Regions from separate parts of the Methylobacterium sp. Ger2507 genome, predicted to be linked through region 3. Evidence: predicted binding sites of a transcription regulator. Region 3 holds the regulator's gene; each other region holds the start of a gene.

Region 1 (7,738 bases), 3.3 Mb from region 3:
ACGACTTCGCCAACCTCCGAAAGCCACCCGAAGACCGGCGGCGGGATGATCGCGTCGAGGTCGATGCTGATGCCGACGCCGTCGGGTAGCACGCGAGGCAGGTTGTCGGGAAAGCCGCCACCCGTGATGTGGGCCAGCGCCTTGATGCCATCCGTGGTCCGCAGGGCCGCCAGCAGCGGCTTCACGTAGATCTGGGTCGGCTCCAGCAGCGCCTCGCCCAGCGTCCGGGTGGGCTCGAAGGGGGCGGGATCGTCGTAGGACAGGCCGCTCTTCTCGACGATGCGGCGCACCAGCGAGAAACCGTTGGAATGCACGCCCGAGGAGGGCAGGCCCAGTACCACGTCGCCCGGAACGATGTTGCCGCGCGGCAGCAGGGTTCCGCGTTCGGCCGCCCCTACGCTGAAGCCTGCGAGATCGTAGTCGGCGCCGTCGTAGAGACCCGGCATTTCCGCGGTCTCGCCGCCGATCAGGGCGCAGCCGGCAATCCGGCAGCCGGCCGCGATGCCACGCACGATGTCGGCGCCCACTCCCGGCACCAGCTTGGCGGTTGCGAAATAGTCGAGGAAGAACAGCGGTTCGGCACCCTGCACGATGATGTCGTTGACGCACATCGCCACAAGGTCGATGCCGATGGTGTCGTGCCGATTGGTCTCGATGGCGATCTTCACCTTGGTGCCGACGCCGTCATTGGCCGCCACAAGAATCGGGTCCTTGAAGCCGGCGGCCTTGAGGTCGAACAGGCCACCGAAGCCGCCGATCTCGGCATCCGCCCCCGGCCGGCGGGTAGCACGTACCAGCGGCTTGATCGTCTCGACCATGGCGTTGCCGGCGTCGATATCGACGCCGGCTGCCGCGTAGGTCATTCCGTTACTGGGCTCGCCGGTCATCCGCACCGCTCTCTGCAAATCCGTGTTCGGCGACCTCTAACCGCTCCCGCGCGGGTTCGCGAGTCCATCGTATCCCAGGACAGCCGTATCCCAGGACAGCCGTGCCGCTGGTATACCAATCTTGTGTTCTGTCGTGCGTCGCCCATGGGCGTACAAGGTTTCCATCCCTTTCGCACCACAGCCTTGACCGTGTTGCCCCGGGTTCCCACTGTTGAGCATGGAACGACGTGAACGGGGAACGGCCGATGCGCGGCAGGGCGATGATCGGGCTGACGGCCCTCGTGGGCCTTGCCCTGCTGCTGTACCTGCTGGCCGACGTGATGCTGCCGTTCGTGGCCGGTCTGGCGCTGGCCTATCTTCTCGATCCGATCGCTGATCGACTGGAGCGCCTGGGACTTGGCCGGCTCTCCGCCTCCCTCCTCATCCTGGCGATGTTCGTGGTCGGCCTCGTCGTCGTACTGCTCCTCGTCGTGCCGCTTGCCGCCAACCAGGTCTCCGCCCTCGTGGCGACCCTGCCCGGCATGGTCTCGCGCCTTCAGGGCATTCTGGCCGAGCGGGCCGGCCCACTCCTGCAGCGGGTCGGTGGCGCCGACGTGCTGAGCGACCTACAATCGCAGGTCGGCACCCTGGTGGGGCAGGGGGGGACTTGGTTCCTGACCTTCCTGAAATCGTTGTGGTCGGGCAGCCAGGCGCTGATTTCAATCGCGTCGCTCCTGGTGGTGACCCCGGTGGTGGCCTTCTACCTTCTCGTTGACTGGGACCGCATGGTGGCGTCCGTCGACGGCTGGGTGCCCCCGCGCCACCGTCCAGTCGTGCGACGCCTCGGACGCGAGATCGACGGGGCGGTGACGGGCTTCGTGCGCGGACAGACCCTGGTCTGTCTCATCCTCGGCACTTTCTACGCCGTCGGCCTGTTCGCCGTTGGATTGAATTTCGGTGTCCTGATCGGGCTGATCGCGGGCTTCCTGACCTTCATCCCGTATGTGGGGACGCTGACCGGCTTCCTTCTCTCCGTCGGCGTCGCCCTGGCTCAGTTCTGGCCGGGTTCCGACTGGCTTCATATCGGCCTCACCATCGGGGTGTTCGTGGTGGGTCAGTTCCTCGAGGGCAACATCATCTCGCCGAAGCTGGTGGGGGAATCGGTTGGCCTGCATCCGGTCTGGCTGATTTTCGCGCTGCTTGCCTTCGGCTCGCTGTTCGGCTTCCTCGGACTCCTGCTGGCGGTCCCTGTCGCGGCTTCCATCGGAGTTCTGGTCCGGTTCGTCCTGGAGCGTTACCTCCAGAGCCCGCTCTACTATGCCGACGCTCCTGCGCTCCTGTCCAAACCCGATCGCTAGATGGCAATCCGCGAAAACGTCCCCCCGAAGCAACTCGCCTTCGACCTGCCGGCAGACCCGCGCTACGGCCGTGAAGACTTCCTCGTCGGCCCGGCCAACGAGGCCGCCTATGCGCTGGTCGAGGCCTGGCCGAACTGGCCCCACCCCGTATGCTTGCTCTCCGGACCGCCGGGGAGCGGCAAGAGTCATCTCGCCTCGATTTGGGCGACCCGCTCGCATGCCTGGACGGCACAGGCCTCCGAGATCACTGCGGAGACGGTCCCACGCTTCCTGTCCAACGGTGCCCTGGTGGTCGAAGACATCGACCGGGCCGGCCCGCGCGACGAAGCGGCCCTGTTCCACTTGCTCAATCTCGCCCGCGAAAGAGCCTGTCCGGTCCTGATCACCTCCGCGACCTCGGTGGAGGCCCTGGGGCTGACCACGGCGGATCTGCGCTCACGGCTGCGCCTTGCGCCCAGCGCCATGATCCTGCCTCCCGACGACGCCCTCCTGCGAGCGGTTCTGGTCAAGCTGTTCGTAGACCGCCAACTCGTCGTTGACCTTGCGATCGTCGAGGCTCTCGCGCTCCGCATCGACCGCTCCCTCGGCCGCGCCCGGGAAGTCGTCACCGCCCTGGATCGCGACGCCCTGAGCCGGGGCCGGCGCATCACCAAGCCCCTGGCCCTGGCCGTGCTGGAGCGCCTCGGCTACGGCGCGGGTGAAGTCGACGACGACGAGGCATACGACAATCCAGCCGCCGACAGCGAAGCCCCCATCTGAATGCGAGAACACGGCTCTCATCGACAGGAGCGACGGTCCTGATGCCCTCCTGGCAGCACCAGTGATTGTCATTGAACTGTCAAAAACGGCGGCCTTGCCCATGCTAGGAAGCCGATCCCGCGACGAAGGAGAAAGACTCTTGGGCGACATGGACTCGGACGCAACCGCACGGGACACCGGCATCCCGGACGCCGAAATCCCGCGGGGCACCGAGAGCCGCGCGCGACCGGCCCGCCCTGCTGCTCGGCGAAGCGCCCCCGCTTCGGCAGCCAGACCACCTCAGGAGAAGATGGCCCCCAAAGAGACGCGGGTCGCGCCGGCGCCCGCCCCGGAGGCATTGCCGGATGCGGACCTCGATCTGCCGGCTGCCGAAGCAGGGACGGCCTCCGCCGAGGCAATCCCGGGCTCCGACGCTCGCGAATCCGTGCGTGAAGCCGGCCTCGCTCTGCGCCACTCGCCCGAGCGTTTCGTCAACCGCGAACTCTCGTGGCTGCAGTTCAATCGCCGTGTGCTCGAGGAGGCTTCGAACACCAACCACCCGCTGCTGGAGCAGGTGCGCTTCCTGTCGATCTCGGCCAACAATCTGGACGAGTTCTTCATGGTGCGCGTCGCCGGCCTGCATGATCAGGTCCGCGCGGGACTGGTGCTGCCCTCGCAGGATGGGCTGACGCCGTCGGAGCAACTGGCCCGTGTCGGTTCCGAAGTCTCGCGCCTCGCCCTCGATCAGCAGACCCGATGGCGCGAACTGCGCCGCGACCTGCTCGGCGTCGGCATCGAATTGGTGGAGCCCGCCGGTCTGACGCAGGAACATAAAGCGTGGCTGGAAGACTACTTCCTCAATCACGTCTTTCCGGTGCTGACGCCCCTCGCCATCGATCCGGCCCATCCGTTCCCGTTCATTCCGAATCTCGGCTCCACCATCGCGTTGATGCTGGTGCGTCCCCGCGATGGCCGGACCCTGCGGGCTCTCATTCGTCTTCCGGCGGTGCTCGACCGCTTCGTGCGCCTCCCTGACGCGGAGAACGATGCCACCGCGCGCTTCATCGCCATCGAGCAGGTCATCGTCCTGTTCACCGGACGGCTGTTCCCGGGCTATTCGCTGCGGGGACAGGGCGCTTTCCGGGTGATCCGCGATTCGGACCTCGAGATCGAGGAGGAGGCAGAGGACCTCGTCCTGCATTTCGAGACCGCGCTGAAGCAGCGCCGCCGCGGCGTGGTCATCCGTCTCGAGGTCGAGGCCGGCATGCCCGAGGACCTGCGGGCTTTCGTCGCCGACGAGTTGGAGATCAGCACCGATGCGGTAATCTTCGTGGAGGGTATGCTGGCCCTCAACGAGCTGTCCCAGATCGTCGGGATCGACCGGCCGGACCTGAAGTTCAAGTCCTACAATCCGCGCTTTCCCGAGCGCATTCGCGAGAGCGGAGGCGACGTCTTCGCGGCGATCCGACAGAAGGACTTCATCGTCCATCACCCCTACGAATCCTTCGACGCAGTGGTGCAGTTCCTGGCCCAGGCGGCTCGTGACCCGAACGTGGTGGCGATCAAGCAGACGCTCTATCGCACCTCCTCGAACTCACCGATCGTCGCCGCTCTGGCCGAGGCCGCCGAACTCGGCAAATCGGTGACCGCCCTCGTCGAGCTGAAGGCCCGCTTCGACGAAGAGGCCAACATCCGTTGGGCGCGCAACCTGGAGAAGGCCGGTGCTCAGGTGGTGTTCGGTTTCATCGAGCTGAAGACCCACGCCAAGCTGTCGATGGTGGTGCGGCGCGAGGGGGATCGCCTCGTGACCTACTGCCATGTCGGCACCGGCAACTATCACCCCATCACGGCGCGCATCTACACCGACCTGTCCTTCTTCACGGCAGACCCGGCAGTGGCTCGCGATGTCAGCCGCATCTTCAATTTCATCACCGGCTACGCCGAGCCCGCGGAACTCGAGCGGATGTCGGTTTCACCGCTGACCCTGAAACCGCGCCTTCTCGAGAACATCGAGGCGGAGGTGGCCCACGCCAAGGCGGGTCGCCCGGCCGCGATCTGGATCAAGTGCAACTCGCTGGTCGACCAACAGATCATCGACGCGCTCTACGATGCCTCCCAGGCCGGCGTGCAGATCGACTGCGTGGTGCGCGGCATCTGCTGCTTGCGGCCCGGCATCCCGGGCCTGTCGGACACAATCCGGGTGAAGTCGATCGTCGGACGCTTCCTGGAGCATGGGCGCATCTACTGCTTCGGCAACGGCGTCGGGCTGCCCCATCCGAAGGCGACCGTCTACATCTCGTCCGCCGATCTGATGAGCCGGAATCTGGACCGTCGCGTCGAGGCCCTGTTGCCGATCACCAATCCGACCGTGCATCAGCAGGTCCTCGATCAGATCATGCTGGCCAACCTCCTCGACAACCGCCAGAGCTGGCGTGTACTGGCGTCGGGTGCCAGTGAGCGGATCCTACCTGCCGAAGGGGAGGAGCCGTTCAATGCGCACAAGTACTTCATGACGAATCCGAGCCTGTCCGGGCGCGGCAAGTCGTCGAAAAAGTCGAGCCCGCGCGCCTTGAGCCGACGCGCGCAGCGTGGCTGACGGCAGCGTGGCCGACGGATTGTCCAGAGGAGCCCGCATGGGCCTCGACCCTGCCCGCCCTACACCTGTCCGAGGCCCCCCCTTCCAGGGGACGGGAGGTCACAACGCGCCGGTGGCGATCATCGACATCGGCTCGAACTCGGTACGGCTCGTCGCCTATGACGGGCTGACACGGGCACCGACACCACTCTACAACGAGAAAGTTCTGTGCGGCCTCGGCCGCAACGTACTGACTACGGGCCGTCTCAATGAGGATGCGGTGCGCCGGGCCCTTATCGCCCTCGCGCGCTTCCGCGTGCTGTGCGAAACCATGCAGATCGGCCGGGTCTTCGTGCTGGCCACGGCCGCCGCGCGCGATGCCGAGAACGGACCCGACTTCCTGGCCGCCGCGGAAGCCGCCTGCGGCCAGCGCATCGAGCTTCTCTCCGGGCGTCGCGAGGCCGAACTCTCGGCGTTCGGTGTCATCTCGGGCTTCCACGCCCCCGATGGCGTCGTTGGCGATCTCGGCGGCGGCTCCCTTGAACTCGTCGATGTGCGCGGCGCCACGGTCGGTACGGGTGTGACGATGCCGCTCGGGGGCCTCGCGCTGCAGGATCTCTCCGGCGGATCGGTGAAGAAGGCGCTCAAGATCGTCCGTGAGAACCTGAAGAAGGCAGCGCCGCAACTGGAGACTCTGCGCGGACGTAGCTTCTACGCCGTGGGAGGGACGTGGCGCGCGCTGGCGCGGCTGCACCAATCGGCCCGCGGATACCCGCTCCACGTCATGCACGGCTACAGTGTCGAGCCGTCCGACGAATTGAACTTCCTCGAAGTGGTGGAGCGCACCGACGCGGCCCTGCTCCAGGATGTCGAAAGCGTCTCAGAAGCGCGCCGCCCCTTGCTTGCCTATGGGGCCGTGGTGCTGGAGGAGATTATCCGCATCGGACGTCCGCGCGAGCTTGCCGTCTCCGCCAGCGGTGTGCGCGAGGGTCTGCTCTACGAGCAGCTCGACCGCGATTCACGCCTGGCCGACCCGTTGCTCGCGGCAGCTGCCGAGTTGAACGCACTCCGGGCCCGCTCGCCGGGGCATGCTGCCGATCTGATCGGCTGGAGCGACCGCTTCATCGCAAGTCTCGATGCTCCCGAAACCGCCGACGAGCGCCGCCTGCGGCACGCGGGCTGCCTTCTGTCCGACATCGGGTGGCGGGCCCATCCAGACTACCGCGGAGAGCAGAGCGTCAACGTCATCACGCATGCGGCCTTCGTAGGCATCGACCATCCGGGCCGGGCCTACCTCGCGCTCGCCATCTACTTCCGCCATGAGGGGATCGCGCCCGAGAAGGCAAGCCCGATGCTGCGCAATCTGGCAGGTCCTCGCCTGTTTGAGCGCGCGCGCCTTCTCGGCGCTCTTCTGCGCCTCGCCTTTCCGCTCTCGGCCGGCATGGAGGGCGCCCTCGGGCGGCTCCCGGTCCTCGTCAAGGACGGCCGGGTGACCCTGACACTCGCGCCCGGTCAGGGTTCATTGCCGGGCGACCGTATCCTCAACCGGGTGCGCGGCCTCAGCCGTCTGTTCGGCCTCGAAGGCCGGATCGTCGGGTCCGATTGAACCAAATCCCAAGCGCAACTGTTTCTAGCGTCCGGCAAGGAGAATCTCGGACATGAAGTCACTCTGTGCAGCAGCGGTTCTGGGACTGACCGTCCTCGGCTCGATCAGCCCTGTCCTCGCCCAGCCCTATCGTGGATACGAAGAAGGCTATCGCAGCCGCGACGACGGATATCGAGGTCGGGACGACGGATACCGTGATCGCGACGGGGATTACCGGGAGCGTGGACGGGGTTACGGCCGGCGAGACAGCGGCTTCGACGAGGCGGAGTATCTTCGCTGCAATCCCGATGTCCGCCGAGCGGTCAACCGGGGCCAGATGGAATCTGGCGCTGCTCACTTCCGTGTCTTCGGTCGTCGTGAGGGCCGTCGCCTGAGTTGCTGATCTCCGGGTCCGAACCAGCCGCGATTAGGGGCGAGACCAATGCGATCCTCGAGAGAATCGCATTGGCTGGCCCCAGGATGCTTCAGCCCCAACGCAACCCGTTGGGGCAATGCTTCGATGTGGCTTTCTCCGTCACCGTCGAGCCGGGAACGTACGACGCCACGACGGTGATTTTGGACAGGGCCGCATCACTCGACATGGCCATCGCCTGAC
Region 2 (7,738 bases), 1.8 Mb from region 3:
CCCGCTCGACAAGAAGGTCTATCTCGACACCTCCTTCTTCAAGGAGATGGAGCAGAAGTTCGGTGTAAAGGGCGACTTCGCCTACGCCTACGTCATCGCCCACGAGGTCGGTCACCACGTCCAGGACGAACTCGGCATCCTCGGCAAGGTCCAGAGCCGCCAGCAGAGCGCATCGAGCAAGACCGAGGCGAATCAGCTTTCCGTGCGCGTCGAGCTGATGGCCGACTGCCTTGCCGGCGTCTGGGCCAAGAACTCGAACGACAAGTACAATGCCCTGGAGCCGGGCGACATCGAGGAGGCCATGCGGGCCGCGAGCGCTATCGGCGACGACAAGCTGCAGAAGCAGTCGCAGGGCTATGCGGTGCCGGACTCGTTCACCCACGGCTCGTCCGAGCAGCGGATGCGCTGGTTCATGACCGGCTATCGCAGCGGCCAGACCAAGTCCTGCGACACGTTTCGCGCGGCGCGTAACTGAGCCGCGTCCACCACGCTGTCGGGAGGAAGGCGGTTCGGCTAGACTCGTGGCCGTTCCACACCCATCCGATTGAAGGCACATCACGATGGTCGCATCGGACAAGACCCGCAGCTTCATCCCGCTGACCATCGCGGTCCTGACCGTGTCCGACACCCGCGTCGCCGAGGATGACCGCTCCGGCGACACCCTCGTCGAGCGTCTCAAGGCGGCGGGTCACGAATTGGCGGCCCGGGCCATCGTGCCGGACGAAGTCGAGGCGATCCGGAACCAGGTCGAGTCCTGGTGCCGCGACCCTGCGGTGGACGTGGTCATCACCACCGGCGGGACCGGCTTCACCGGTCGCGATGTGACTCCGGAGGCGATCGAGCCACTGTTCGAGAAGCGCATGGACGGCTTCTCGGCCGTGTTCCACCGCATCTCCTACGACAAGATCGGGACCTCGACGCTGCAATCGCGCGCCACTGCCGGCGTCGCCAAGGCCACCTACATCTTCGTGCTGCCGGGCTCGCCGGGCGCCTGCCGCGATGCCTGGGACGGAATCCTCGCCGCCCAGCTCGATTACCGGCACCGCCCCTGCAACTTCGTCGAGATCATGCCGCGCCTCGACGAGCATCTGCGTCGCGGCGCGTCGATCACGGTCTAGCCGATCGTCCGGCTTCCGACGGGCTGGTGTATTTCGGCTTTCGAACGCGTCGTTAACCGTACCGCAAGCGCCGCGCCGTTTCATGCGGAAGCATCGTCACCGTTCGGTTCTGCAGGGACATCATGGTCGCAAAGCACGCGTCGAACCTGGATCAGTTTCGCAGCCGCCGAAAATTCGAGCGGGTAGAGATGGCCGAGCAGGCGACGGCTGTCTTCGATGACGGAACCCGTCTCACCTGTTTGATCCACGACATGTCGAATGGCGCCGACGCGCGAATCGGGATGCGCATCGAACTGTTCGACTGTCCCGCCTCCGGCGTGCCGAAAAGCTTTCTGGTAATCATGAAATCCGGACGGGTGATCCGCTACACGCCGGGCTGGAACGAGCGCCTTTAGGCGCCCTCGCTCACCTCATGATCGCTCGAGACGGGCCGGAACCCGGCGGACCTTGAGCCGCCGCGCGAATTTCGGCCCCGACAGCAGCCGGTCCCGGCGTACGAGATCGCCCGGTCGCGGCGCGGTCACGCCGATGACGCTCTCGCCCCGCGCGGCGAGCCGGGACGGCAGGCTGGTATGCGGACGGCGCAGGCGCGCCAGGGACACCTCCGGTCGGGCAGTGCCGATGAAGCGGTCGAGCAGGCGGATCCAGCCCTCCGCCGGGACATCGCCGGCTTCGAGGCAGAGCACCCAGTCCCGCCGCGCCGCTCTGGCGCCGGCCGACCACGGCGACGCGCCGCGTCCGCGCAGGACCACCTTGGCGCCCGTCGCCTCCGCGACCGTCTCGATCGCCGGGTTCGCACCGGCCACGATGATCACCGCATCGCCGACGAGCCCCGCCGCCACACCCGCCACCAGAGCGCCGAGGGTGTCGGCCAGCAGATCGATCGCTTCCGGGTCGTTGGGCCGCGTGACGGAGATCAGTGCCGAAATCATGCGCGCGCATACCGCATTTTTGCGTGAGGCCAAATTTCCACGTCTCTGATGGCCCATCTCACACTACGGAGGCGCGTGCAGGGGGGGGGAATGCTGGCCTCGGACCAGACGGCCTCGCGACTTCTGCTGGGACGCGCCTGTTCGTTCGTGTTATGTTCTCGTCCGGGCAACGGGAATGCTGGAGCGGATGCGGAACACGCGAACGGCCGATCTCACGGTGACGGAGAGCGCGCCCCGGCGCCTTGCCGAGACCACGCCCCTGCCGTCGGGCCGCCGCGGCCGGGGCGCCACGGCCAATCCGGGCAGCCGCTTCGAGCCGACGGGGCAGGAGGCCTTCGCGGATGGCTGGCCGGATCGCGATGCACCGGCGCCTTTGCGCACCGAGGTCCTGCCGGAGCAGGCGCGCACCCTGATCACCCGCAACACCTCGCCCGATATCTCGTTCGATCGCTCGATCAACCCCTATCGGGGCTGCGAGCACGGCTGCGTCTACTGCTTCGCCCGTCCGAACCACGCCTATGTCGGGCTCTCGCCCGGCCTCGATTTCGAGACCAAGCTGTTTCACAAGGCGAATGCGGCCGTCCTGCTGGAGCGGGAGCTGTCGGCTGCAAACTATCGCCCGGCCACCATCGCCCTCGGGACCGCCACCGATCCCTATCAGCCGATCGAGCGCGAGCATCGCCTGACCCGCTCGGTGCTCGAAATCCTGGCCCGTTTCCGCCACCCGGTCGGCATCGTCACGAAGTCGAACCTCGTCCTGCGCGACATCGACCTCCTGGCCGAGATGGCGCGGGACGGGCTCGTGAAGGTCGCGGTGTCGGTCACCACCCTGGATCCGGAGCTGGCGCGCCGCCTGGAACCGCGCGCCCCGCATCCGGAGAAGCGCCTGGAAGCGATCGGCCGGCTGAGCGAAGCCGGCATTCCCGTGATGGTGATTGCGGCACCGATCATCCCGTCGCTGAACGATCACGAGGTCGAGGCGATCCTGACCCGGGCGCGCGCCCTCGGGGCCATCGAGGCGAGCCATGTCCTGCTGCGGCTGCCCCTCGAACTCGATGCCCTGGTCGACGACTGGTTCGCCGAGCATTACCCGGGGCGGCGCCGGCACGTGATGTCGCTCGTCCGGCAGGCCCGGGGCGGCAAGGCCTACGACGCCGCCTTCGGCACCCGCATGACCGGCACCGGCGCCTATGCCGACCTGATCCGCGACCGCATGCGCCTCGCCCGCCAGCGTCTCGGTTATCCCGAAGAGCGCCGCCGCCTGCGCACCGACCTGTTCAGGGTGCCGACCGACCAGCTGTCCCTGTTCTGAGATCGTAGGCACGGGTGAAGCTGAGGCGGTGATGCGGCGAGCGGCCGACAGCCGCCAGCCCCGCCAGGTGCGTGCGGGTGCCGTAGCCGACATTGCTGGCCCAGCCGTAATCCGGATAGCGCCCGGCGAGGCGCCGCATCAGCGCATCGCGCAGGGTCTTGGCGACGATCGAGGCGGCGGCGATCTGCGGCACGAGCCGGTCGCCTCCAACGACGGCGCGGCAGGGCAAGGCGCGGCAGGGCAAGGCGAGGCCCGGAACCGGGTCGCGGCCGTCGACCCAGACCGGCGCATCGAGTTGCAGGGCCAGGACGGCCCGCCGCATGGCGTCGAGGGTGGCGCCGCGGACATTGATGCGATCCACGAGGGCGCGGGAGCCCGCGGCCACGGCGACGCGGGCATGGCGGCGGATCAGCGGCGTCAACGCCTCCCGTTCGGCCGCCTTCAGGCGCTTGCTGTCGTCGAGGCGTGCCAGGAGGTCGGGGGGGAGGGCGTCGGGCCGAAACCACACGGCCGCGACCACGACGGGGCCGCACAAGGCCCCGCGCCCCACCTCGTCGCATCCGATCACGGCTGGATAGGTCGCCGCCAGAAGCGGGTCGAACGGCGGCATCGCGGCAAGATCCGTGCACAGGGGGCCTGTTGGCCCGTCCCTAGCCCGGCCACGGCAACCCGTCCACGCCTCAACCGAGATGGATCGCCGCTTCCGCCTGAGTTTCCAGGGCTGGCCGGCGCGCCGGTACGGTGCCGTGCGCGACGGCGATGTTGTCGTAGAACTGGCGCGCGCTCTCCGCCCACGTATAGCGCAGGGCCTCCGCGCGGCACCGCGCCCGCGGCAGGTCCAGGGCCGCCATAGCCGCTGCCCGCAGATCGTGGTCGAGGATGCCGGCGCCGGAACCGCCGATGACGTCGAGGGGCCCCGTCACCGGATAGGCGGCCACCGGCACCCCGCAGGCCAGGGCTTCGAGGAGCACGATGCCGAAGGTGTCGGTCAGGCTCGGGAAGACGAAGACGTCGGCGCCGGCATAGAGGGCGGCGAGGTCGGCGCCGGTCCGGGTCCCGAGGAAGCGCGCGCCCGGATCGATGGCGGCGAGGCGCGCCCGATCCGGACCGTCCCCGATCACGACCTTGGTGCCGGGCAGGTCGAGGCGCAGGAAGGCCTCCAGGTTCTTCTCGACCGCGAGGCGACCGACCGAGAGGAAGATCGGTCGGGGCAGCCCGGCGAGATCGGCCGGTTCCGGCGCATTCGTCGGCCGGGGCTGGAACAGGTCGGTGTCGACGCCGCGCGTCCAGCGCATCAGCTTGGTGAAGCCGCGCGCGTCGAGGTCGCGTTCCAGGGAGGGGGTCGACACCATCGTGCCGTTCGAGGCTCCGTGGAACCGGCGCAGCCAGGCGTAGCTCCAGGCCTCCGGCACGGGCGCGCGCGCGGAGAGGTATTCGGGGAAGCGGGTGTGATAGCTCGTGGTGAACGGCCGGCAATGGGCGAGGCAGTAGCGGCGGGTGGCGTAGCCGACCGTGCCCTCGGTCGAGATATGCACATGGGTCGGGCGCAGATCGTCCCACAGCCGCGCGACGTGGCGCTTGGTGGCGTAGGCCAGCCGGATCTCCCGATATCCGGGCAGCGGCACGGAGGCGAAGTCCTGATGCGTCAGGAACACGGTCTCGAAGCCGAAAGCCGCGCCGGCCGCCGCCATGTTCTCCAGGGAGCGGACGACGCCGTTGACCTGCGGGTGCCAGGCATCCGTGGCGATGAGGAGTCTCACGCGACGGCCCGGGCTCCGTCGGGGCGGGGATGCCCGACCAGATCGGCGCGGGCGGCGCGGGCGCGCAGCAGGCTCGGGTAGTGCAGCACCTCCATGGTGCCGTCGTAATGCTCGACGATGGCGGTGCAGGATTCGACCCAGTCGCCGGTGTTCAGGTAGGTCAGCCCGTTGATCTGGCGGTTGGCGGCGTGATGGATGTGGCCGCAGATGACCCCGTCAGCCCCAACGCGCCGGGCTTCGGCGCTCAGCAATTCCTCGAACTTGCCGATGAAGTTGACCGCATTCTTCACCTTGAGCTTGGCCCAGGCCGAGAGCGACCAGTAGGCGAGTCCGAGGCGCCGGCGCGCGGTGTTGACGTAGGTGTTGATGAACAGCGCGAAGGTGTAGGCGCCGTCGCCCAGGAAGGCGAGCCACTTGGCGTGGCGCACCACCATGTCGAACTGGTCGCCGTGGATGACGAGGTAGCGCTTGCCGTCGGCGGCCACATGCAGGCGCTGGTCGGCGACCTCGATGCCCCCGAAGGTCATGCCGATGTAGTCGCGCAGGAATTCGTCGTGGTTGCCCGGCACGTAGACCAGGGTGGAGCCCTTGCGCACCTTGCGCATCAGCTTCTGCACCACGTCGTTGTGGCTCTGGGGCCAGTACCAGCCCGACTTGAGCTGCCAGCCGTCGACGATGTCCCCAACAAGATAGATCTCGTCCGCATCGTAATCGCGCAGGAATTCGAGCAACAGATCGGCCTGACAGCCCTTGGTGCCGAGATGCATGTCCGACAGAAACAAGGTCCGGACGCGGGTCGTCTCGGTATCTTCGCCCACGCTCGCCTCCGGGACAGCCTCAGATGTGGCGAGCCAAACCGGATTCCCGTATCAGTTTGATGACGCCGACCCGTGCGTCGGCGAGGGTACCGCAACGCGACGTAAGCCCTTCTTCCACGAAAAAAATTTTGATTTGGAAGTAAGTATTTCGGGTTTTCCTTTCCCCGCGAAGGCGGGCATAGTCCTCCGCAAGGTGCCCCACCGGGCGGCGTTCGAAAACGCATGGCCGGAGCCCATCGAGGCAAATCAAGGGTGCCGTTCCCGGGGACGACGACGCTGAAACGGCCCAGCGGCGCGCGCGTATCCAGCGTGCGACCCGGCCCATGGAGAAGAGGCGTGAGGCATTCGGTGGCGCGTGGGACGGAGGATGTCGGAGGTCGAACTCCGGCCGGCTCATCCGTCCGCACGGCGCACGACCGGGTCCCGAACGTCGGCGGGCTCGTCCCACAATCCGGCACATCGGCGGCCGCGTCGGCCTAGTCCCGGACGTCTTGGGACAGAGCCGCGCGGTTCGTTCAAACCATCCAGAACCTTGCATGCCGCAGGTGAACACCTGCGGAGACGAAGAGAAAGCGGAGAAACATCATGGCGGCAACGCGACGTCCCGGCCGGAACCACCTGTTCGTCCCGGGCCCGACGAACATCCCGGATCGCGTGATGCGCGCGATGATGGTGCAGTCCGAGGATCACCGTTCGGTGGACTTCCCCTCGCTGACCAAGCCGCTCTTCCAGGACACGAAGGCCGTCTACGGTTCGACCGAGGGCACCATCTTCCTGTTCCCGGCCTCCGGCACCGGCATCTGGGAATCCGCCCTGTCGAACACCCTGTCGCGCGGCGACAAGGTCCTGGCCGCCCGCTTCGGCCAGTTCAGCCACCTCTGGATCGACATGGCCCAGCGCCTCGGCCTGGAAGTCATCGTCCAGGACGAGGAGTGGGGCACGGGTGCGAGCCCGGAGCGGATCGGCGAGGCCCTGCGCGCCGACAAGAACCACGAGATCAAGGCCGTCATGGTCGTCCATAACGAGACGGCAACCGGCGTCACCAGCGATATCGGCGCCGTGCGCAAGGCGATCGACGCCGCCGGCCACCCGGCCCTGCTGTTCGTCGACGGCGTGTCCTCGATCGGCTCGCTCCCCTTCAAGATGGACGAGTGGAAGGTCGATTGCGCCATCGCCGGCTCGCAGAAGGGCCTGATGCTCCCCGCCGGCCTCGGTGTGATCTGCGTCAGCCAGAAGGCGCTCAAGGCCGCCGACACCTCGTCGGGCCAGAACGACCGCCTCGCGCACGTGTACTTCGACTGGGCCGACCACCAGAAGCAGAACCCGTCGGGCTACTTCCCCTACACCCCGTCGCTGCCGCTGCTCTACGGCCTGCGCGAGGCCCTGGCCTGCCTCAACGAGGAAGGCCTGGAGAACGTCTATCACCGCCACCACGTGCTCGGTGAGGCGACCCGCCAGGCCGTGGCGGCCTGGGGCCTGAAAACCTGCGCCAAGGAGCCCAAGTGGAACTCCGACACGGTCACCGCCATCCTGGTGCCGGAGGGCGTCGACGCCGCCGCGATCATCAAGCACGCCTACGTGCGCTACAACCTGGCGCTCGGCGCCGGTCTGAGCCAGGTGGCCGGCAAGGTGTTCCGCATCGGCCACGTCGGTGACATGAACGAGCTGTCGCTGCTGGGTGCCATCGCGGGTGCCGAGATGTCGATGCTCGACCATGGCATGAAGGTCCAGCCCGGCTCCGGCGTCGCCGCCGCGTCGAGCTACCTGCGCGAGAACCCGCTCCACAAGGCCTGAGCTT
Region 3 (7,738 bases):
CCGGACCCGGCGGCGATGCCGGCCTGTCACGAAGCCCCCTCGGCACCGACTCACCCTGGGAGCCGGCGATACCGGTCCCGCGACAGGGTTTCAAGGCATCGACCCCATGCGCGGCCCGGCACCGCTCCGGGCCGGCCTCGACCAGTCAATCCCGCAGATTGTAATGCGCCACACCACCGCCGAGGCGTGTGTCATGAGACTGTCGCGCAATCGTCATACCGCCTTGGCCCAACGCACCGTATGGCGCGGTGCACACCGGACGACGCGCTGCGGCATGTGATCCGGTGCGCACTCCTCCAGGAGATCCTTCGATGAAGTTCACTACCCTTGCCACCCTCGTGGGACTTGGCCTTGCCTCCCTCGCACCGGCCCAGGCCGCCGAGATCACGGGAGCGGGCGCGACCTTCCCGTTCCCGATCTATTCGAAGTGGGCCGAAGCCTACCGCAAGGAGAGCGGTCTCGGCCTCAACTACCAGTCGATCGGCTCCGGCGGCGGCATCAAGCAGATCCAGGCCAAGACCGTCGATTTCGGCGCTTCCGACGCGCCGCTGAAGGGCCCCGCCCTGGAGAAGGACGGCCTCGTCCAGTTCCCGACCGTCATGGGCGGCGTCGTCACCGTGGTGAACATCCCGGGCGTCGAGCCGGGCAAGCTCAAGCTCACCGGCGACGTCATCGCCGACATCTATGCCGGCAAGATCGCCAAGTGGTCGGATGCCCGCATCGCCAAGCTGAATGAGGGCCTGAAGCTGCCCGATTCCAACATCACCCCGGTCTACCGCTCGGATGCCTCCGGCACGACCAACATCTTCACCACCTACCTGTCCCAGGTCTCCGAGCCCTGGAAGAAGGATTACGGTTCGGCCACCACCATCAGCTGGCCCGTGGGCCAGGGCGGCAAGGGCAACGAGGGCGTCACCGCCACCGTCAAGCAGGTCCCGAACGCCATCGGCTACGTCGAGTCGGCCTACGCCAAGCAGAACAAGCTCAGCTACGCTCTGATCCAGAACAAGGCCGGCAAGTTCCCGCAGCCCGACGACAAGGCCTTCCAGGCCGCCGCCGCCAGCGCCGATTGGAAAGCCGCCCCCGGCTTCGGCATCTCGCTGACCAACGAGCCCGGCGACGATGCCTGGCCGATCACCGCCGCGACCTTCATCCTCGTCCACAAGGACCCGACCGACCCGGCCCGCACGGCCGAAGTCCTGAAGTTCTTCGACTGGGCCTACAAGAATGGCGACAAGCTCGCGGTCGACCTCGACTACGTGCCGCTGCCCGACGCCGTCGTGAGCCAGATCCACGACGCGTGGAAGGAGATCAAGGGCAAGGACGGCAAGCCCGTCTTCAACATGTGAGCCGAAACCCTCGCGGGCTCCGGCCCGCGAGCCCCGCGGGGGCGAGCCACCCCGCGCGGCCAGCGAGCCCCGCGGGGCGAGCCACCTCGCGCAAGCGTGCCAGACCGGCCCGGCGTCACGACGCCGGGTTCGGCCGGCGCACCCCCCCTGGCAACGATCCGGTGATCCCCTCTCGCGCCGACGCCCGGCGCAGGGTAGGACGCCGCCCGGTGAAGAGAAGACACTCGGATGGCCGCCTTGACTGACCAGATCGCCCTGACGCGGGACCGCGCCTCGGTCCGCAAGAAGCCCGGCGGCCTCGGCGACAGCCTGTTCCGCACGGCCTCCTACGGCTCGGCCCTCCTGGTGCTCCTCTTCCTGGCCGGCATCCTGGGCTCCATCGCCTACGGCGCCTGGCCGGCCTTCAACGAGTTCGGCTTCGGCTTCATCACCTCCAGCACCTGGAATATCGGGCAGGAGCAGTACGGCGCCCTGGTGGCCATCGTGGGCACCCTGGCCTCGGCGGTCCTCGCCCTGCTGATCGGCGTGCCGCTGTCGCTCGGCATCGCGGTCTACCTGACCCAGCTTTGCCCCGGCTGGGCCCGCAAGCCGGTCTCGATGACCATCGAGCTTCTCGCCTCGGTGCCGAGCATCATCTACGGCATGTGGGGCCTGTTCGTGTTCGCCCCCCTGTTCGCCCGCTTCGTGCAGGTGCCGGTCTCGAACCTGGTCGAGGGGATGCCCATCGTCGGCACCCTGTTCTACGCCCGCGTGCCCTCCGGCGTCGGCATCCTCACCGCCGGCATCATCCTCGCCATCATGATCGTGCCCTTCGTGGCCTCGATCACCCGCGACATGCTCGACCAGATCCCGACCGTGCTGCGCGAGAGCGCCTACGGCATCGGCTGCACCACCTGGGAGGTGGTGCGCCACGTGCTGGTGCCGCAGGCCTCGGTCTCGATCATCGGCGCGATCATGCTCGGCCTCGGCCGGGCGCTCGGCGAGACCATGGCGGTGACCTTCGTCATCGGCAACGCCAACCGGCTCTCGGGTTCGGTCTTCGATCCGGGCTCCACCATCGCGTCGCGCATCGCCAACGAGTTCAACGAGGCCGACGGCCTGCAGCTGAACTCCCTGATGGCGCTGGGCTGCATCCTCTTCGTGATCACCTTCTTCGTCCTGATCATCGCCCGCATCCTCACCCGCCGCGCCAAGGTCGCCTGAAGCCGGATCGCCCCAAGGCCCGCGACCCCGCGCTTCGAGACGTCAGGAACCCCATCATGGACGCCGCCAACCCCCTCACCGCCAACCCCCTCACTGCCACGCCGGCCCGGATCAGCCGGGTCCGCTCGGGCCGCCGGATCGCCGACCGGACCCTGATCCTGGCCAGCACGATCGCCACGCTGGTCGGCATCGTCGTGCTCGGCTCGATCCTGTTCATGCTGGTGGTCGAGGGCATCAAGGGCTTCTCGCCGATGCTCTTCACCGAGCCGACGCCGGGACCCGGCTCCGAGGGCGGCGGCATCGCCAACGCCATCCTGGGCAGCCTCGTGATGACCGTCCTGGCCATCCTGGTGGCGACCCCGGTCGGCGTGATGGCCGGCACCTTCCTGGCCGAGTACGGCCGCAACTCGAAGCTCGCCGATGTCATCCGCTTCCTGAACGACATCCTTCTGTCGGCGCCCTCGATCCTCATCGGCCTGTTCGTCTACACCCTGATGGTGCGCCCGATGGGCTCCTATTCGGGCTGGGCCGGCGCCGTGGCGCTCGCCATCATCGCCACCCCGGTCATCGTGCGCACCACCGAGGACATGCTGCGCCTCGTGCCCTCGACCCTGCGCGAAGCCGGCGCGGCGCTCGGCGCGCCGCCCTCCATCGTGATCAAGAGCATCACCTGGCGCGGGGCCAGCGCCGGCATCGTCACCGGCATCATCCTGGCGCTCGCCCGCATCGCCGGCGAGACGGCGCCGCTCCTGTTCACGGCGCTCAACAACAACAGCTGGTTCTCCGCCAACCTGATGGGCGGCGTCCCGAACCTGCCGGTGATGATCTACCAGTTCGCGCTCTCGCCCTACCAGAACTGGCAGCAGCTCGCCTGGGCCGGCGCCCTCCTGATCACGGTCACGATCCTCGCCCTGTCGATCGTGGCCCGGTTCGTCATCAAGACCGAGCGGTCGCGCTGACCTCCAGCGCCCCGCCTCCCGCTTCCTCCCCTTCGCTCGACAGGATGCTGAACCGATGAACGCCGCCCCCGGGATCACCTCCGCGCAGCTCACCGGACGCCACAAGGCCGACGAGACCTCGCCGATCCGCATCGCCGTCAAGGACCTGAACTTCTACTACGGCAGCTTCCACGGCCTGAAGTCGGTCAACCTCAACTTCCACGACCGCCAGGTGACGGCGCTGATCGGCCCGTCCGGCTGCGGGAAGTCGACCCTGCTGCGCACCTTCAACCGCATCTACAGCCTGTATCCGGACCAGCGGGCGGAGGGCGAAATCCTCCTCGACGGCCAGAACGTGCTGGATTCCAACGTCGACCTGAACGAGCTGCGCTCGCGCATCGGCATGGTGTTCCAGAAGCCGACGCCGTTCCCGATGTCGATCTACGACAACGTCGCCTTCGGCCTGCGCCTCTACGAGAAGCTGCCCAAGGCCGACCTCGACGTGCGCGTCGAGGAATCGCTCCGCAAGGCCGCCCTCTGGGACGAGGTCAAGGACAAGCTCAAGCAATCCGGCATGGGCCTGTCCGGCGGTCAGCAGCAGCGCCTCTGCATCGCCCGCACCGTGGCCCAGCGCCCGGAGGTGATCCTGTTCGACGAGCCGACCTCGGCCCTCGACCCGATCTCGACCGGTCGCATCGAGGAGCTGATCGAGCAGCTGCGCTCGGAATTCACCATTGTCATCGTGACCCACAACATGCAGCAGGCGGCGCGCATCTCGCAGTTCACCGCCTTCATGTATCTCGGCGAACTGGTGGAGTTCGGACCCACCACGCGCATCTTCATGAATCCGGAGAAGCGCCAGACCCAGGACTACATCACCGGCCGCTTCGGCTGATCCGGTCCACGCCAGACCCCATGCCAGAACCCATGCCAGATCCCATGCCGTGGCGGGCACCGGACAGGCGGGCCCGACCGAGGAGTGCGACCCATGCCCGACCACATCGTCAAATCCTACGACACGGATCTTGAGAACCTGCGCCGCTCGATCTCCGAGATGGGCGGCATCGCCGAGAAGATGATGACCGAGGCCGGCGAGGCCCTGGTGCGCCGCGACTCTCCCCTGGCTCAGGCCGTCATCGCGGCCGATACCCGCCTCGACACCCTTCAGCGCGAGATCGAGGAGCGGGCGATCCTGCTGATCGCCCGGCGCCAGCCGCTGGCCATCGACCTGCGCGAGACGGTGACGGCGATCCGCGTCTCGAACGATATCGAGCGCATCGGCGATCTCGCCAAGAACGTCGCCAAGCGCGTCGTGGCCATCGCCGACCAGATCCAGCCGCAGAAGATCGTCATCGGCGTCCAGCACATGAGCGACCTCGTGCAGGAGCAGCTCAAGGACGTGCTCGACGCCTATGCCAGCCGCGACATCAAGGCGGCGCTCGACGTGTGGGAGCGCGACGACGCCATCGACGCGCTCTACAACTCGCTGTTCCGCGAACTCCTGACCTACATGATGGAGGACCCGCGCAACATCTCGTTCTGTACCCACCTGCTGTTCGTGGCCAAGAACATCGAGCGCATCGGCGATCACACCACCAACATCGCCGAGACGATCCACTACCTGGTCACCGGCGAGAACCTGCTGGCGGAGCGGGAGCGACCCAAGAACGACGCGTCCAACTACGCCACGGTGGACATGCCCGGCGCGGCCTGACTCCGCCTGATCGAAAGCGCACGATGAGTACGCGTATCCTGATCGTCGAGGACGAGGAGGCCCTGACCCTCCTCCTCCGCTACAACCTCGAGGCCGAGGGCTTCATCGTCGATTCCGCCGCGCGCGGCGACGAGGCGGACCTGCGCCTGCAGGAGCAGGTCCCCGACCTCGTCCTGCTCGACTGGATGCTGCCGGCCCTGTCGGGCATCGAGCTGTGCCGCCGCATCCGGGCCCGGCGCGAGACCGAGCGCCTGCCGGTGATCATGCTCACGGCGCGCGGCGAGGAGGGCGACCGCATCCGCGGTCTCGGCACGGGCGCCGACGACTACATCGTCAAGCCGTTCTCGGTGCCGGAACTGCTGGCGCGGGTGCGCGCGCTGCTGCGTCGGGCCAAGCCCGCCCACGTGGCCAACCTGCTGGTGGCCGGCGACATCGAGCTCGACCGGGTCAGCCACCGCATTCGCCGCGAGGGCCGCGAGATCCATCTCGGGCCGACCGAGTTCAAGCTGCTCGAGTTCCTGATGCAGAGCCCCGGCCGGGTGTTTTCCCGCGAGCAGCTCCTCGATGGGGTCTGGGGCCACGACGTCTACATCGACGAGCGCACCGTCGACGTCCATGTCGGCCGCCTGCGCAAGGCCCTGAACCGTCCGCGCCAGAGCGACCCGATCCGCACCGTGCGCGGCTCGGGCTATTCCTTCGACGAGATGTTCGAGGCAGAGGGCGAGTAGGGCGGCCGTTACCACGCAGTCAGGCGAACAGCATGCCGTCGCTGGGCGCGTGCACGGTGAAGCCCTTGCCCTCGTCGATCCAGCCCGCACCGGCAGCGCCCTGGTTGATGCCGGCGGCCTCCTCGGCATTGCCGGCGAAGTGATGCTGGCCGGTCTTGGTGTTGAAGAACCGCTCCAGCGTCACGGTGCCGGGCGCGCTGGCATCCGCGTAGGCCTCGAACGCGACGCCCTCGTATTTGTAGGACGGGTTGGTCTTGATGATCTGGTCGCGCTCGCCGACGCTGGTCGTGAAGAAATGCGCGGTCGTGCCGGTGTCGAAGAACCGGAACACGTCGATGGTGTCGGCTCCCTGGCTCGGGGTCGCCCACGGGGTTCCCTCGTAGGTGAACCACGGCAGGGTCTGCAGGATCTGCGCCTTCTCGGCGCCGCTCGTGGTGTAGAAATGGTCCCCGGTCTTAGTGTCGTAGAAACGGTGCACAGCCGTGACCTCGGCCTGCACGACCAGGGCGGGCGGTGCTGCCTGAATCGGGGCGCTGCGAGCGCCGTACAGCGCCTGGACGCCCGCGATGTCGCCGGCCGCGAGGCTGGAGATGGTGGGATCCAGGATGGCGTTCATCACCTCCGGCTTGGCATTGTAGTGGTCGAGCCCGATCGCATGCCCGATCTCGTGAAGGGCGACGGCGGAAAGATCGACGTTCTGATTGCTGACGACGCGGCCCTTCGCCGTGTGCCATCCTTCTCCACTGTCGAAGGCGACGGTCACGGATTGAAGGCGCTGTCCGCTATAGGAATAGGTCGCATTCCCGACGACCTTGCCGAGACCGTCGATGCTGTTCAGGGTGAAATCGATATCGGATTCGACCATCGACACGACCTGCTGGAAGGCGATGTCGGCATAGCTCGACCAGGCGGCGAAGGCGGCCTGGATGACGCCGACGAAGCTCGCGGGAATCGTTGCGTCGAGAGCCCAGGTGACCATGCCGCCGCCTGTCCCCGCCGGACCTCGGCCCCAGCGCGGTCCCTCGAGCGCGTAATCTCCCATCGGCATCCTCCCATCGGCCCGGGAACCTCGAATGGAAGGATGACCAAATCGTTAATGACACCGCGCTTTTTTCAATCCTTTTCGATCCCGGCCCTTCTCAATCGAGTGCTCGGCTCCGTGTGACTTGGGCGTCACACGATGCTGCGCACCACGCCGCCATCGACCCGGAGGGCCGCCCCGCTGGTGGCGCTGGCGGCCGGGCTGCAGATATAGGCCACCATGCTGGCGACTTCGTCGACGGTGGCGAGGCGGCCGATCAGCGAGGTCGGGCGGTGCTCGGCCACGAAGGCGCGGCCGGCGGCATCGAGGTCGACGTCGCCGCCCCGTCCATCGTCCTTGGCCATGCTCTTCATGAAGTCCGCGACGCCCTCGGACAGGGTCGGTCCCGGCAGCACGCTGTTCACGGTCACGCCGGAGCCGGACACGGTCTCGGCCAGGCCGCGCGCCACGGCGAGCTGGGCCGTCTTGGTCATGCCGTAATGGACCATCTCCACCGGGATGTTCACGCCGGATTCGCTGGAAATGAAGACAACCCGGCCCCAACCGCGCTGGACCATGCCCGGCGTGTAGGCGCGCGACAGGCGCACGCCGCTCATCACGTTGGTCTCGAAGAAGCGGTGCCAGTCCTCGTCCGGAATGTCGAAGAACGGCTTCGGCTCGAAGATGCCGGTGTTGTTGACCAGGATGTCGATGTCCGGCAGCCCCGCGACCACGCGCGCGGCCCCGTCCGGGGTGGAGACGTCGCCCGGCGCGCCGATGAAGGT

The links. The regulator PhoB, encoded in region 3, activates phosphate uptake and scavenging genes when phosphate is short. The targets are predictions, from matches to a motif close to TGTCATNNANCTGTCAT.
Region 1: the regulator PhoB is predicted to act here: its motif matches at 3,050-3,066, upstream of ACV7NL_RS17130 (RNA degradosome polyphosphate kinase).
Region 2: the regulator PhoB is predicted to act here: its motif matches at 5,989-6,005, upstream of ACV7NL_RS10370 (UDP-2,3-diacylglucosamine diphosphatase).

The regions. Positions count from the first base shown of each region.
Region 1 is NZ_JBUYVC010000001.1:3,722,031-3,729,768, reverse strand. Features, by position in the region: gene purM (phosphoribosylformylglycinamidine cyclo-ligase) at 1-887, opposite strand, end outside; gene ACV7NL_RS17140 (AI-2E family transporter) at 1,133-2,224, shown strand; gene ACV7NL_RS17135 (P-loop NTPase family protein) at 2,231-2,983, shown strand; gene ACV7NL_RS17130 (RNA degradosome polyphosphate kinase) at 3,123-5,558, shown strand; gene ppx (exopolyphosphatase) at 5,596-7,143, shown strand; gene ACV7NL_RS17120 (hypothetical protein) at 7,202-7,480, opposite strand.
Region 2 is NZ_JBUYVC010000001.1:2,225,409-2,233,146, forward strand. Features, by position in the region: gene ypfJ (KPN_02809 family neutral zinc metallopeptidase) at 1-475, shown strand, start outside; gene moaB (molybdenum cofactor biosynthesis protein B) at 561-1,118, shown strand; gene ACV7NL_RS10345 (PilZ domain-containing protein) at 1,241-1,513, shown strand; gene ACV7NL_RS10350 (glycosyltransferase family protein) at 1,529-2,050, opposite strand; gene ACV7NL_RS10355 (PA0069 family radical SAM protein) at 2,238-3,362, shown strand; gene ACV7NL_RS10360 (ribonuclease HII) at 3,328-3,972, opposite strand; gene ACV7NL_RS10365 (glycosyltransferase family 4 protein) at 4,043-5,122, opposite strand; gene ACV7NL_RS10370 (UDP-2,3-diacylglucosamine diphosphatase) at 5,119-5,940, opposite strand; gene ACV7NL_RS10375 (aminotransferase class V-fold PLP-dependent enzyme) at 6,526-7,734, shown strand.
Region 3 is NZ_JBUYVC010000001.1:376,245-383,982, reverse strand. Features, by position in the region: gene pstS (phosphate ABC transporter substrate-binding protein PstS) at 312-1,349, shown strand; gene pstC (phosphate ABC transporter permease subunit PstC) at 1,578-2,552, shown strand; gene pstA (phosphate ABC transporter permease PstA) at 2,609-3,511, shown strand; gene pstB (phosphate ABC transporter ATP-binding protein PstB) at 3,567-4,385, shown strand; gene phoU (phosphate signaling complex protein PhoU) at 4,479-5,204, shown strand; gene phoB (phosphate regulon transcriptional regulator PhoB) at 5,228-5,932, shown strand; gene ACV7NL_RS01755 (matrixin family metalloprotease) at 5,952-6,911, opposite strand; gene ACV7NL_RS01750 (SDR family NAD(P)-dependent oxidoreductase) at 7,106-7,738, opposite strand, start outside.